2 regions of the Calothrix sp. PCC 6303 genome follow, and region 1 is predicted to be linked to the other one. Evidence: riboswitches for the same ligand, from Rfam matches in the RefSeq annotation. Region 1 holds a riboswitch; the other holds the start of a gene.
What was found. Region 1 has a riboswitch for cobalamin ahead of cobG (precorrin-3B synthase). Riboswitches for the same ligand answer to the same signal wherever they lie in the genome.
Positions count from the first base shown of each region.

Region 2: it holds a riboswitch for cobalamin, as region 1 does, so the genes downstream of both, CAL6303_RS25425 (TonB-dependent receptor) here and cobG (precorrin-3B synthase) in region 1, are expected to answer to the same signal.

Region 1 is NC_019751.1:6,435,744-6,443,870, reverse strand. Features, by position in the region: gene CAL6303_RS26135 (ABC-F family ATP-binding cassette domain-containing protein) at 1-808, shown strand, start outside; gene purD (phosphoribosylamine--glycine ligase) at 979-2,286, shown strand; gene CAL6303_RS26125 (DUF4912 domain-containing protein) at 2,904-4,160, shown strand; gene CAL6303_RS26120 (hypothetical protein) at 4,952-5,800, shown strand; cobalamin riboswitch at 5,966-6,228, shown strand; gene cobG (precorrin-3B synthase) at 6,261-7,772, shown strand; gene CAL6303_RS26110 (precorrin-8X methylmutase) at 7,772-8,127, shown strand, end outside.
Region 2 is NC_019751.1:6,262,340-6,270,466, reverse strand. Features, by position in the region: gene CAL6303_RS25435 (ABC transporter substrate-binding protein) at 1-824, opposite strand, end outside; gene CAL6303_RS25430 ((2Fe-2S) ferredoxin domain-containing protein) at 1,101-1,967, opposite strand; gene CAL6303_RS25425 (TonB-dependent receptor) at 2,036-4,219, opposite strand; cobalamin riboswitch at 4,239-4,399, opposite strand; gene CAL6303_RS30075 (hypothetical protein) at 4,623-4,880, shown strand; gene CAL6303_RS25420 (CIA30 family protein) at 5,069-6,556, opposite strand; gene CAL6303_RS25415 (hypothetical protein) at 6,812-7,585, shown strand; gene cobJ (precorrin-3B C(17)-methyltransferase) at 7,877-8,127, shown strand, end outside.

The DNA of each region.
Region 1 (8,127 bases):
AATTGAGCGCATCGAAGCACCTACAAGTAGTGTTAGAACATTACATTTCCAATTTCCTCCTGCACCTCGTAGTGGTAGGGAAGTAGTGGAAATAAAAAATCTAACCCACATTTATGATGATAAAGTCCTATTTTTAGGTGCAGACTTATTAATTGAAAGGGGTGATAGAATTGCCTTTCTTGGTCCTAATGGTGCTGGCAAATCAACACTTCTACGCCTAATTACTGGCATGGAACAGCCTACAGAAGGAATTGTTAAATTAGGCGATCATAATGTGATTCCTGGATACTTTGAACAGAACCAAGCTGAAGCCTTAGATTTGAATAAGTCAGTTATGGATACCATCCATGATGAGATGCCAGACTGGAGTAATGAAGAAGTTCGTACACTATTAGGTAAATTTTTATTTAGCGGTGACACTGTTTTTAAAAATGTTGCTCCCCTTAGTGGTGGAGAAAAAGCTCGTTTAGCATTAGCAAAAATGCTCTTACGTCCAGCTAATTTACTGATTCTAGATGAGCCAACAAACCACTTAGATATTCCCGCTAAGGAAATGTTAGAAAGCGCCCTTCAAAACTATGATGGTAGTGTGATAGTTGTTTCCCACGACCGTTATTTTATCTCACAAGTAGCCAACAAAATTGTGGAAATTCGGGATGGTGAATTCCGCGTTTATTTAGGCGATTACCATTACTATCTCAGCAAAATTGAAGAAGAAAAAGAAGCCGCAAAATTAGCAGCTATTGAAGCTGAAAAAGCTGCGAAAAAAGCTGCGAAAACAACAAAAGCAAGTGGGAAGAAAAAGTAATTTCCCCTTCAATTCATAAGTTTATATCTCCGACTTCTTAAATGAAGTCGGAGATATTGTCGTTTAAGTTATTACCCACAAAGTTTATAATTTACAATTGCGAGAAAACTTGCATCTGTAACCCAATTGGTGAAAAAATATTGGATTGCATGGGAAATGGAGCAAGGGTAGTGAAAATTTTACTTGTTGGGAATGGTGGGCGAGAACATGCCATAGCTTGGAAGTTATTGCAATCCAAGGATGTAGAAAAAATCTTTTGTACCCCTGGAAATGGGGGAACAGCAACTTTACCAGCTTGTGAAAATGTCCCTTTGGCAGTTGATGATTTTGCTGGAATAAGTCAGCTAGCGGCAAAGGAAGGAATTTCTTTGGTAGTCGTGGGACCAGAAGTTCCCTTAGCTCATGGTATCACTGACTACCTCCAAGCGAAAGGATTGATGGTTTTTGGTCCCAATCGCATGGGCGCACAAATTGAAGCTAGTAAGGCTTGGGCAAAGGCTTTTATGCAGGAAGCGGGGATTCCCACAGCTAAATCTGCGGTATTTACTGAGGGATTAGCCGCTAAATCATACGTAAAAGCAGAGGGAATCCCAATTGTGCTTAAGGCTGATGGTTTAGCCGCAGGCAAAGGTGTAATTATCGCGGAAACCTTGGAACAAGCTGAGGCAGCAATTGAGGCAATTTTTGGCGGACAGTTTGGGAGTGCTGGGAACTTTATCGTCATTGAAGAGTATTTACCAGGACAGGAAGTATCTGTTTTAGCTTTAACCGACGGGGTGACAATTCGTCCTTTATTACCAGCCCAAGATCATAAACGCATTGGCGAAGGTGATACAGGAGATAATACTGGAGGGATGGGGGCTTATGCACCTGCACCAATTGCCACAGAAGAGATGATGTCAAGGGTACAAAAGGAAGTTTTAGAAAGTGCGATCGCTACTTTCAACAAACGGGGTATAGACTATCGTGGGGTGCTATATGCCGGGTTAATGGTATTACCAGATGGAAATTTCAGCGTCTTGGAATTTAATTGTCGTTTTGGTGATCCCGAAACTCAGGTAATTTTACCTTTACTGGATACCCCTTTGGTAGATTTATTAATTGCTTGCGCGCAGCAAAAACTCTCAGAAATGCCACCGATAAAATGGAAAGATGGGGCAGCAGCTACAGTAGTCGCCGCTTCAGGGGGGTACCCGGGGGATTACGTCAAAGGAAAAGTAATTACAGGTATTTCCGAGGCACAAACCAAAGACGGGAATGACTCACATCCCGCAAGCTATATATTCCATGCCGGAACCAAGTTAGAATCCTCTCAACTTCTCACCGATGGTGGACGGGTTTTAAATATCACTGGAATAGGTAAAGACTTTAAACAAGCCCTAGCCCAAGCTTATAAGAGTATTGCTCAAATTCAATTTGAAGGGATGTACTACCGTCGAGATATTGGACATAGGCTAGAAAAGCAAACAGAGGTATGATTTAATACTGTCCATGCGATCCCCGATCTGATTAAGACAGTTTCATCTTATAGTCCTTTCTCAAATCTAATCGCCTAAAAATAGCTTAAATTAGAGGTATTTTCAGTTCTATAGAGAGATACGGGTACGATATCTCTCTATTATTTTTGGCTATGCTTACTAGTAATAAATAGTATAATTTTAGCAAATATCTAAGTATAAATATTTAATAAGCATTTATACGTCAGAATTCTTTAACAATTCACACTATTCTCAACCCTCAGAACCTTAGAATGTCATGATTCCTTAACAATGAAGATCCCAGATAGCCTGTAAATTCGTAGAAAGATTGAAAATAGCACCCTGAACCCCTTGATCCCAGTGGGGGGTCTCTGGTTAATATTCAGTTACAAAGAACTCCTTCCTTACCGATCCCAAACAAAACATTTATTGACCGAAGCAAAATTGAAGAAATCTTCAATAGTGCTTAGATCAGAAAAATATTTAATTAAGAAGCTGAAAATTTAAACAGCAAATTGGGAAAAACTCATCTGGGGGGTTAATCAAATTAATTTTTAGTTATTAATCAGGGGAAATTAAGAGAAAATTACATACAAAATAACCGGAGTTCAAAAATCATGGCAAAAGAACGCCCACCATTAGATGAAATGACATTGCGACAACTGCGTAAAGTTGCAAGTGCCTATGGTGTCTCACGTTACAGTCGGATGCGTAAATCGCAGTTATTAGCTTCAATTTTAGAAGTTGAACGTAACAAACCCTCTCTCACTCAATCTCGTGTACTGGAGGCTCAAGAAGTCGTGGAAGCAGCAAAATTCGAGTTAGGACAAGTAGATCGCAATGGCGGTAATCTTTCAGATGTAGATGAATTTCTGGCAGATTTACCAGGTGGATATGGCGAAAGCCGCATTGTATTAATGCCTCGTGATCCTCAATGGGCTTACACCTATTGGGACATTCCTAACGAGCATAAAGAAGAGCTACGACGCAACGGTGGACAACAATTAGCCCTCAGAATTTATGATGTCACTGACATCAATTTAGATCACCAAAGCCCCCACAGCATTCAAGAATACCCCAGCGACGAATTGGCAAGAGAGTGGTATTTACCAATTCCTGTCAGTGACAGAGACTACGTGATTGATATTGGCTATCGCTGTGCTGATGGACGCTGGTTAGTTCTGGCACGCTCTGCCCGCGTTCATGTTCCTCCTGTCTATCCTTCCGATTGGATTGAAGATGTATTTATCACCGTAGACTTTGAAGATGATTTACGGGGTAAAACTTTATACGAACTTGTACCTCCAGCGAAGAAGTTTGCTACATCCACATCCGATAGCGCTGCGGGCAACACTGGCAATGCAATCTACGATCAAATCTTCGGGATGACTGAATCAGCCGAAGCAATGCGTGTTGCTGGTTCCTTGTTTGGTTCTATGCACCAAGTACCTGGTGTGACATCACCGGAACAAGCAATCAGTTCTTACATATTCCCCAGTGGTGTTGGTATGTGGGCAGTTCCCACTACATCTGGCTTAAACATGTCGGGTGTTGGGATGTCGGGTGCTGGTTTCTCTGGTGATGTACCAATGCGTCCTCGCAAATTCTGGTTAATTGCTGATGCAGAATTGATTGTATATGGTGCTACTGAACCAGATGCAAACGTAACTATTGGAGGTCGTCCCATCAAACTCAATCCAGATGGTACTTTCCGCTTCCAGATGTCATTCCAAGACGGCTTGATTGATTACCCAATTATGGCAGTTGCAGCAGATGGTGAACAAACTCGTTCAATTCACATGAAGTTTGAACGCGAAACCCCATCACGCAATACCAATACTAAGGAAGAAGCTGTTTTAGAATGGCTTTCCTAGAATTGGGTTTAAGTCACTAACTTAAGTCAACTAAAAATGAATTGAAAAGGATGGGTAGTTATACACTGCCCATTTTTTTGCGATTAATTAGACTTAAACCTCAAAGCCAGTATTTACGCTTCCCATCAGGAATAAGTAACCAATCAAAATTAATTACACAATGTCATTGCGTAGTTTACTTCTACGTTCTTGCATTAGTAGCAGGCAGGATGCCTGCACCACAATAAATTTTAGGATATGTTTTTATTTGGAAGTCTCTTACACTACTTTATCCACACAGATTATACGTGGGTATCAAGGAATTTCCGTAGCACACTAGAGGTAAAAATAATAAAAAGTTATCTATTGTGCAGATTAAGATGATTCCGGCTTTGAAATCTCAAATCTTTATCTTATTTAATCACTAATTAAATCGAAGATCTTCCTAGTACAAGTTATAACGGTATCAGCAGAAGATTTTGTTTGGGCTAAACAAAATAAATGTTTTGTATCAGTGTTAATACTGTCCACCTAGTTTCATTTGTTGCTTTCATGTATCCGGATATATAGAATAAAACTAGAAATATAAGTTACTGAGATTGATGCAAAATATTGACAACTGCTCAAAATTGAAGTGTTTCAAGATTAAGACTTGAGTAGGAGTTATGGCAAAGCAGGATTTTGAGTACCTAATATTAGCTTTCACGCTGAGACTTAGGACTCAAACAAAAGCCTTAACATGCTGAGGGGTGACTTCTATAAGTCATCTTTGCAGGAGTCCTGCAAGAGTATTTATCGCACCAGGGAGAATTATGAATTTATTAGATGATATTGAGTTAGTCAGGCAATTTATACAAGGCGAGATCAAATTATATTACAATCACAATCTCCGTGTTGAGCCGCTTTCAGATACGATTCAACTACTTTCAAAGAAAGGAATTTTATTAGCAAAGGTTAAAAATACAGATAACTCAAAGGTTTTCTTTATACGTAAAGAATCTGACTACTGGGAATTGCTTAATAGACTGTTGATTGAAAATTCTGTGATTCCACTAGGGAAAGAAGAGGGAGGATTGATGCGTTATGAGTATCAACCAGTTCCCGATGGCTTTAAAGTCAACTATGGTGAAGTCGTAAATTTATGGAGAATTTGGCGATTCCAAACCCACAAAAAGCGTAGCGATGTGGTGATCGAAAAAGGTTTACAAATATTTATAAATAATAAGTGGCAAGCTGTCAGAAGCATGGTATTCAATCAGGAAGATGTCTACATTACGACCTCCTCTGATGAATTAGTTTTCACAGTTAACCAGCGCATAATTTGGGCAAGTAAGAAAGTCGGAGAACCACCAGCGCAAAGTCTGAGTCAGGATTTGGATTTAGGAGAAACTTTTATTGCTAAAGACAATACTAGTAATTCCAGTAATTCCTACTCAACAGTTGGAGGTAATGACACCAGACAAGCACCACAATCAAAAAACAATAATATTTTGAGTGTTTATCAAGGTAAACTCTATATTCAAACTATTGAGGGTGAAATAGTTGTTGAAGGTTCTAATCTAAAATTCTGGTTTACTCCACCTGATGGAGAAGAAGCTATTCCCATGGCAGTTGAAGTTCAAAGTAATAGAAAAACAGCTTGGGAATTACTGATGTCGTAAAATACTTCTGTCATCTTAGCTCAACTAATCCCCCTAATTCATCCACTTTTTTGTGGTTTCCTGCTAGTAATAGTGAAGAAACTCAAAATTATCAGGTGATGCAAAAATGTAGCTAGTTACTAGATGGGGATTATTCCAAATAGATAAAAAAAATTAGAATTTAAAATTTAGATACCAAACTCATGATATATTGCATAAGCTTATGATTGGGAAACTCCGGTGAAACTCCGGGACTGTGCCGCAACTGTAAACCATTTTAGATTCTAAATTTAGTGTGGCTTTTCGCTGCTTTGCCGAAGCCTATGAACACTGAAATAATAGCCATAAAGATGAATAGCGATCGCTTGTTGAGTTCGTTGTCAACTTATGGTTAAAATCAACTTAGAATCTGGTAAGTCAGAATGCCAACATCAGCAGCATCCTATCAATTTCCTACGTTGCATAGGGAAGGAGTTGTCTATTGTCGGCTTCGATTAAAACCTCATCGGTTAATTTCCCTCCAGAAATTTCAGTTAATCAATCACTTTTTGACACACCAAAATGCCCGGGTATTTTTTACCAAACACCTGCCCGTGATGGAAATATCATCAGGGTTAGAATTCCTGGAGGCATAATTAACACTTTACAGTTAAGTGCAATTATTGACTTAGCTAAAAATTTTGGTGATGCAAATGTATATTTAACGAATCGTGCTAACTTGCAAATTCGTGGAGTCAGAGAAATTCCCTCTACAGCTGTAACTAGTTTACAGCAAGTTGGGTTAGCAGCAGTAATTCCCGAAATCGATCATATCCGCAACATTATGGCAAGTCCAACTGCGGGAATTGATGTGGAGGAGTTAATTAATACTCTTCCTTTAGTGCGGGAACTAGATAATTATATTTGTTCTCATCCGGAATTACAAAGATTATCGGCAAAATTTAGTGTGGGATTTGATGGTAGTGGCACAGTAGCAATTTACCAGCAACCCAATGATATTAAATTTGTCGCAGTACGGGACTTAGATGGTGAAATCTATTTACGGTTATTGTTAGGGAATTCTACAAATATTGTTATTCACCAGCAACAATGCTTACCTGTGATTGTAGCTTTGATTAAGGTTTACTTAATGCAGGTGAATATTCATACATCGTCTAAGCCAAGATTTTTAGAAGTTGTCAAAAATCTGGGGACAGAAAAGTATTTAGAATTAGTGAAATCTGAATTACCTTTTGTTTTAAAAAGAACAAATATTCAGTTTGATGAACGGGAAAATAAGCATCATCATTTGGATATTCATCAACAGAAACAGCTAAATTTATCTTACATAGGAATTGCGATAAATTTAGGTAAAATTTCCACTTCTAATCTACAAAAGCTTGGAGAGATTGCAGATGTATATGGAAATAAAACATTACGCTTGACTCCTTGGCAAAATATTTTAATTCCTGATATTGAAAATCAAAATATTTTCAAAGTTAAATCTGAGATAGCAAACATAGGTTTACAGATATCTGCCAGCAGTCCCCAATCGGGAATAGTTGCCTGCACTGGGAATCAAGGTTGTAAAGCTGGAATTACAGATACAAAAGCGATGGCAACTATCTTAGCTGAATATTTGACTAGCCGTATTTCCTTAGATCTTCCTTGTAAAATTCATTTAACTAGTTGTTCCAAATCTTGTGCTTATCATGGTAAAAGTGATATCACACTTTTAGGAGCAACTATTGAGAAAAATGGATTAAGAACTGAAGGTTATAATCTCTACATTGGGGATTTAGAAACAAACTTTGGCAGAGAAATATATCGTAATTTACCATCTACAGAAATATCAGCAGTGGTTTTGAAAATATTGCAAATATATCAAGAAAAACGCCAAGATTTGCAAGAAACATTTGTAAATTTCGTCAATCACTACGAAATCCCTACATTACAAAAGTTATTTAATATTGATCATCTCTTAACATCTATTTTTAAAGAAGTGAAAGATTAATGTTAGAATATATCCATGATGGTAATGAAATTTACCGTCGCTCCTTTGCAACTATTCGCGCCGAAGCTAACTTAACAAAATTTTCCAGTGATTTAGCAACTGTGGTTGTGCGACTAATTCACACATGTGGGATGATTGATATTGTTGATGATATTGAAGCTTCAAGTAATGCTGTGAAAGTCGCTAGGGAAGCATTAAAAGCTGGAAAACCAGTATTATGTGATGCCCAAATGGTAGCCGCAGGTATCACCCGCAAACGTTTACCCACAACCAACCCGATAATTTGTACCCTAAATGATTTAGAAGTTCCAGATTTAGCAAAACGTATCGGGAATACCCGTTCTGCCGCAGCCTT
Region 2 (8,127 bases), 170 kb from region 1:
AAATTAAATCCCACAAACACACTTGGACGTGATTTTGCTGCTTTTGCCTTAGTTGCTATTTGTTGATACTTTTGTTCTACTTCCCCAAATATTTGTTCTGCCTCTTTCTCTTTATTAAAGAATAAAGCCGTAAATTTTAACCATTCGCTTCTACCCAAAGGTGAATCTTCCATATATTCGGCATTGATTGCCACTTTTAAAGCTGCTTCTAACAACTTTGGATAACTATCGATTTGGGTGTTTCCAGTTCCATAAGTTGTAATTAATTCTGGATTTAATTCTAATATTTTCTCAATATTAACGCTGGCATTATTGCCAACATTTGCAATAATGCCAGTTTTAATTTTTTCTACAACCTCAGAGGTATTGACTGTTTTCGTATCGCTGACTCCAAGTAATTTATCGACAACTCCCAGTTTCGCTAAATGGGGTAAATGAGTTGTGGAAAGGGAAACCACAGAATTAACTGGGACAGTAATTACTTGGGCATTTTTGTTATTTTCTAGAATATCTTTCGGTGTAGGAGTGCCGCATTGAACTAAAACATATTTAAAGCCAGTTTTTGCATCCTTCCAAGGATTATTAATTGTAATCACTTTATAGTTTTTATGATATTCCACAGTAAAACCCTGAGCGCGGGTAATAGTCACTTTATCAGGGAAATAATCGCGGTTTGCGTCGTATTGTTGAATACAGGCTGGATTAAGGGATTTTTTTTCAAGATGATTAACTTTCGGACTTTCGCAAGCAATGATTAATGTAGAAACAATAAATATAATGAAAATTAAATTAATTAGTTTTAAATGTTGCAGCTTATATAACATCTTGTTCAATTGCTGTTTAGTTATAGATGTCTTTTAGAAAAAAGAATATACAGCAGATTTTATCTTGGTAAGGTACACCTGTAGCGGGCAAGACTTCGGCGTGAGCGCTCAGTCCTTACCTCCGGTACACTTCGTTCCGACAGGCTCAGGAACCATCGAACGCTGCCCGTACCACCACAGTTTTATTCTTGATCTTTATACCTCATTTACCTGTAATCTGCTGTATTTATAGGAGAGGTAAAATATTACATCTCTACAATTAATCAAAAATGGCAACTATACAGGTGGATAGATATACTCTGTCACCTTTTTCCCTTCAACTAAATGTTCATTAACAATCTTTTTGGCAACTTCTGGTTTCACCCGACTGTACCAAGTTTTATCATCAGAATAAAATGCCACCGGACCCAATTTACAAACCTGCAAACAACCGGTTGTTCGCACTTCTATATCCAAACCTGCTTTTTCAACTGCCGCAGAAAGTGCATCAAATGTAGGTTGCCATTTCCGCGAGGGGTAACAGCGTCCGGATGTACAAACAGCTATATAAGAACACTTAAAAGGATTTTTAGTAAAAGGAATTTCCTTTGTTCCTAACACATAAATTTCTCGAAGTTGTTTATATAGCTCTAATTTGCTAAAATTTGCTTTACCATCAGGTAATAAATTTTCATCTTCTACATATGGATTTGGCAAAAATATAGTCATTACTTTTTCACCCGCACCATTCCAAAACTGAATACCCCAACTGTGGGGTTCTCCTTCTGAATTAATACGTCTATAAAATGCACCTTTATTAATTAATCTTTGCTGCCTTACTTCTAGTGGAGTCTCTGAATTTGGACCACCTATAGTTTCTTCAATACACAAGTGAAAATGCCAACCCTGTGTAATCACAGTCAGATATCCATCATAGAGAACGCATTTTTTTGGTGCTTCGTGAAATTCTAACTCTAAAACGCTACCTTGTTCTAAATGTCCTAAACCAATTTGATGCCAATTTTGTTGAAATAATGTGTAAGTTAAACAAGCAAGTACATCACATCGACAATCAAAATACTCATATTCAATTGTCCAACCGTTTCCTGTTGCTTCAGTTGTTTTCTGATTGAGTGGGATAACACAAGGATTGAATTCAATCATGGCAATTTTCTCGCAATATGTAGGTTAATTGTATAGACGCTACATATACATAGCATCTATACATATCATTAGAAATTAGCACTTAAACCAACTTGAAATACTCTACCCGCATCCGGAAATCCAGCAAATAATTGATATCTTTGATTAAAGATATTATCTACACTAGCATTAAGGGTGAAGTTCTGACTGAGGGGAATGCGAGTTTTTGCATCAAAAGTTGTGTAACCTGCTAATGACTCAGTGTTGGTATTATTCGTAGGATATTTCCCCAGAGAATTCATCAATAGTCCAAGATATAAACCTTGAGTATTTTCATAGGAAACACCCAAATTTAGTTTATCTGCACCTGCAAATCGTAACTCTTTGTTGATTTCTGCCGGATTAGAACTTTTTTTGATGCGTGGATCATTTGCCGTATAATTTACAAAAGCATAGATATTTTTAGCAATTTGTAAATTTAATGCCGCTTCAATTCCTGAAGTTTCAACTAAGCCGATATTTTCCCAAGTTCCCGTTACTCCATTCACGGCTGGTCTAATAGATTTGAAAGCAATTAGGTCTGATATGTTATTTTGGAAAAAAGTTAAGCGCAACAAACCAATGTCCCCTAATTTTTGGTCGATACCAATATCAAAACTATCTCCTTTTTCTGGTTTAAGGTTGGGATTCCCGATAAATGTTGGGTTAAGACTAAATAAGTTGCTTACCGTTGGGACACGAAAATTTCTGATGTAGTTTGCCCGTATAGTAGTAGAGTTGCTGATATCCCATTTTGCACCAATTGATGGTGATGTTGCAGAAGCATTGGCTAAAGTGTTGAAATCTTGACGCAAACCTAAATTGAATTTGACGTTAGGAATAAGACTTGTTTCGTATCTGGCAAAAATAGCACTTTGCCCAATATTATCGTCATAGTTAATTGTGTTGACACCTGTAGAATTTCTGATTGCACTACTAACAACATTCACATTTCGATAGTCAAAACCATAAACTATACTGTGATTTTTGCTGAAGTTCCAGCTATGGGTAGCTTGAAAACCGTAAGAACTTTGTTTTGTCTCGAATCTTCTGTTGAATTGAGGTGGATTAGTGATGGAGTTAGAGTCAAAGCGAGTATTGAGAAAATCGGTGTAGAATCTGGCTGTTAATAGCGAATCATTTCCCCCTCCAAGCTTAGAACTCCAGCTTAAATCATTTAAAACTTGGTCTGTATATTTGCGGTTTTTATCGGTTAGTACATTACCAGAACCTTGACCAAATTGTGGTACAAGTATGGGAACTCCTCCTGGTGTTCCTTGTTCTTTTCCTAAGTATTGTGTGGAAAAAGTTAGAGTATTACGCTTACCTAAATTTGCTTCTAATTTAACGTTAAAGTTATTGAAGAGAGCATCGTTATTTTTTCTGGTTCCCCTAAAGTTAGCTTCGGGAATTGAAAAAGGATAATTATATTGGGATTGAGTGCGATTATATCCCACTACCCAACCAATATCCCCAGCTTTTCCACTATTTTGAATAGTCTGTTGATTCAATCCATAAGCACCAACATTTACCTTTGCTTCAGTTGTGGTTTTATCTGTGGGACGACGGGTAATAATATTAATTACTCCACCAATTGCATCAGAACCATAAAGAGTTGAACCACCACCTGGTAACACTTCGACTCGCTCAATGTTATTGGTAGTGAATTCTGACAGATCAAAACGACCACTACCTAAGTTATTAATTGGTCTGCCGTCAAGCAGAATTAGCACCTGTTCACCATTAGAACCACGAATAAATTGACCACTTAATGCATGGGGTTCAGTTCCAACAGTTCCATCTGGTAAGATACCAGGAACAAATTTGAGTGCTTCTCGGACTGTTCTCACACCCTGTGCTTCCATTTCTTCACCCGTAATCACATATATGGGACGGGTAGAATCTTTAACTGTCCCTTCCCGACGAAAAGGAGAGTACACAGGTTCATTCAATAATTTATCGACGACGTTTATTTCGATGTCGGGTTCTTTCTCTTCTTTTTGTTCTTCTGTTGGTGTCGATTCTTGAGCGACTTCTGCTATTTTGTTGTTGGGTATGACTTGTGTAGCTGGTTGTAAATCTGAAGCAGTACCTTCGTTTTTGGGAAAGTTGGATATTAGGGGGATTTCCGTTGCCCTAGCTTTGTAACTTCCAGAGAATATCCCCAATATTGCTGCCAAACTAGACACAGCAAACTTAGTTCCCAATTGGGAATTAAACATATTATTTCTCATCTGTACCTCGCAGATAATTATGTTTTTTGTGGCGATTGGCGGGTGTTCTGACTTAGAGACAAAGATTAAAAAGAAAAATTTGCCTCGTCACAGTTGCGGGACAGCGCTGGATTTTCACCAAACTTTCCCCGTTATTTTTAATGAATAATTCTGATTAGAACCAATGCATTTTCGCACAATAGCACGGATATATTTGGTGATTAATGTCGAAATATTACATTCGTAAGTATGCTTTGCGTAGAGGATCTCGAAAGTGAGGGTAAAAAGCAACTGAGTAGATTTGATTATCCAACCTATAAAGCAGAATATATCGATTTTGATGATGTTCAGTACTTGACAAATAACCACTGATTCATACCTGTAAAAGTTTTGACTGTAATAATATTTACTTAAAATGAGTAAAATGATTATCATTCTCTTTGAGGTGATTGTCAATACTTGTGAGGCAATTTGTCCGACAAATAGTTTATATTGCGATGTACTTCTGCTCTTAATCGGTGTTAAATGGGTTATGCGATCGCGTAATCCATTTAACATCTCCAGTAATTACAGCAATTTTAATGTCTTTGAATCACACATCAATACCCAAATTTTGTGTAGACGTTCCACCAGAACGTCTCTACATTCATTTTCACTAGATGTCTTATTTAATCCGAAGTAACGCAGATATGTATTGGCATCCTGCCCATCCTTGATAATTTGCGGGCAAGATGCCCGCACCACAAGAAATTTGTGGGTATTTTTTTAATTGGAAGTCCCTAAGCCCACATCAGATAGATATCATCCCAGTGTCCTAGCAAATCTATGTCGTTGGGGGTGGCAACACGTAGATTTAAGTCATTGCTCATTTCAGCTATCACTTTTTAACTGAGAAAATAAGGTTTTCCATCCTGGATTCCCCATTTGATTTTCTCCTTGTTTCACTTCAAAAGTGACATTAGATGCTGCTGTTTCTTGTAATGCCTGTAAACACAATTCAGCAACATCATCCCGGCTGATTTTGCCGCGAATATTATCACCTTGTTCAGCTAATAATTCTTTACCACCAGTTTCCTCAGTTAAAGCACAAGGACGAATAATTGTATAAGGAATACCACTTGTCCTTAAACTATCTTCTCCTCTCAGTTTCCAAGTTAATATTCCTCCCAATTGATCATTTAATCTAACTGCGGGGGGTTCTTCTTCTAAGTTAATTCCCTCTCTTCCAGGACGGGTGACACCTGCGGAACTAATGAGGACAAATCTAGGTAATTTGCTACCTCCGTAGGCTTTGATTGATTCTACTTCCAAAGCAAAAGCACCAGCAGAAAACTTGGGATTTAGTTCACCATCATACTCAAATTTACTTAACATTAATTGTAAAGAGCAAATTTTACTGGTATCTATTGGAGGACGATCCCTAACAACTTTGGCACGAAATACAGGAATTAAATTACTGAAGGGAACTTTAATATTAATCCAAGTATCTGCTTCTGTGTCAAAGGAATAACTATAACCAACACCATCCCAGGCAGAATCAGAACGCAAAAATAATTTATAGCGTTTGCCATCACCTTTAACTTTTAAATCAATTCCTTCATAACCAGATAAATTGATTGCTGGATCAAAGTTTTTAGTTCTAACTGAGGCAAAACCTCCAGAATTGGCAATGGAAATATTTCCAGCGAATATAGCTGAACTATCAAGAAAACTCATATTACTGCTACTAACTCCACCCATCACCACATCATCCAAAGCACCCCAAATATTTTTCAAATCTGTTGATGGGTTAGTAAAGTCGAAAACTAGCTTCTCGTCTCCTTGGGGGAGGTATTTTGCCGCTGCCTCAACTAAATTTTTGACACCTTGATATTCAACATTTTCAGGTGTGTCACCGACTATTTCCGGTTGATAAAATTTAATACCTTGGTTATATTTGTCACGATTAGGTGTATCGCCTTCTACAGGCTGCACACGCACTGATGTACAGCAAATTACAGCTTGGATATTTGACATAACTAATTCGTTTAAAGTTTCAGGTTTGGTAATATCGGCAACTATTAAATCAGTATCGTTACCAAGAATATTTCTAGCTTTTTCGATGTCACGCACTAGACATCTCACTCGATAACCCTGCTGAAGTAAGCGTTGTACAACTCGTTTACCCACACCACCTGTTGCCCCTGCAACTAAGATTACACCCATTTTTTTGGCTCCATCTGGCTGATTTTGGCTATTCTGAAAGAACTTACCCTGTAGTATATTTTGAATCCAATTTAAAGGTGGTACAACTTCAAAATAGTTGAGTGTTTGAATAAATCTACCTAAATCCCATTGTCCGCGAGTTTCATTAGTCATAGCTTTTATTCCTATTTAGTCTTCAGCTCTGAACATGCATATGCTGCAAGTGTCACAATCATATTCTTAATAATAATTAATTTACCCTAAGTTAAAACCACCCTGGGGAGACATCTCAAGTTAAAGTGCCGAACTAAAATTCCCAATTAACTATGTAGTATGTGTGTAACTCAAGAAAGTATCACAGGTATTTTTTAGATATTTATGCTGAAAAGCCATGATGTGGGGAATACCAATAGTAAAAGAGGTTGCCTGATGTATCTAAATCTATTTGTGGGTTCAAGTGTTGGAATTGTCGCTTTGATGGCATTAGTTTTTGCTTGTTTTCAATGGTTTCATATTCCATCAGGTAACTTTTTAGACTGGGTAATTGCAGGGGCAAGCTTTTGGTGGTTGTTGGTGATTGTAACTGTACCCTGGAATATTCATTTTCAAGCTAAAGAAGTTTTAGCACAGGGAGCGCAATCAAAAGAGAAAGGAATTACAGTTGATGAGAAGCAGCAAAAGTATGTTAGGTTGCTGGCAAAGCGTTCGTTGATTATAGCGATCGCATTACACGTCATCTCCGCTGCTACTCTATATACTCTGGCTGCCACTGGTATTAGTACTGTGGGTTACATCTCATCGGGTGCAGCTTTATTATTAACTGGATTACGTCCTGCTATTAGCGCTTATGAGTATGTATACGCAAGATTAACGATGATTCGTCAAGAGTTACAATATCCCCGCGAAGATATCTACGAATTGCGTGGACGTTTCAGCACATTAGAAGAAAAAATACGTATTCTCGAAGAACAACTAAATCCAGAATTCCCCTACTCTGTGGTTGCAACCCAGCAAAGCTATGTAGATGAAACCCGCAAAGAATTGGCACGTTTAGCAAATAATTTGGAAAGACTAGGGGCAACAAACCACAGCGAACACCAGCAATTATCCCGCGAAACAGAACAAGCGATCGCGCAACTTTCTACAGATGGACAATTTTTAGATCATGTACGCGAAATTATTCGATTTTTTAAGACAGCCTAAGAGGATGTTTGAAAAGTCCTATTGTTGGTATCAAAACCTTCTATATCCTGGACTTCATAAGTAGTCGCGCAAACATTTTACATTCATTTTGAGTAAAGCGAAGCAGTCCAAAACCTTGTGTTCGCAATGACATTGTGTAATTAATTTTGTCTGACTACTGGGTTAGTTGGGTGCCAAAACACTTTTAGAGAGGCAAAATTTTGCGTCTCTACATCCTTCCACTTCTTATGCTTCCCTCTGGTGGCAATGACAGATACTATCTTTGATAGGGACTTAAGTATAAGCATAAAAATGTTTTCATCTGCTGCAATTGTTGTTCTCAATCAAAATAGTGTCTCCCTTGCTCGGAAAATTGCGACAGTATTAGCTACAGTCGCACCCAAAGTGACAATCTATGGTTTGGTGGGGAGAACATCGGGTGTTGATGTGAGTTTCGACAATTTTGGTGAAACTTTACGAAAATTATTTACAGATGGAGTCCCAATTATTGGTATCTGTGCAGCGGGAATTTTGATTCGTACCCTAGCACCAATTATCTCTGA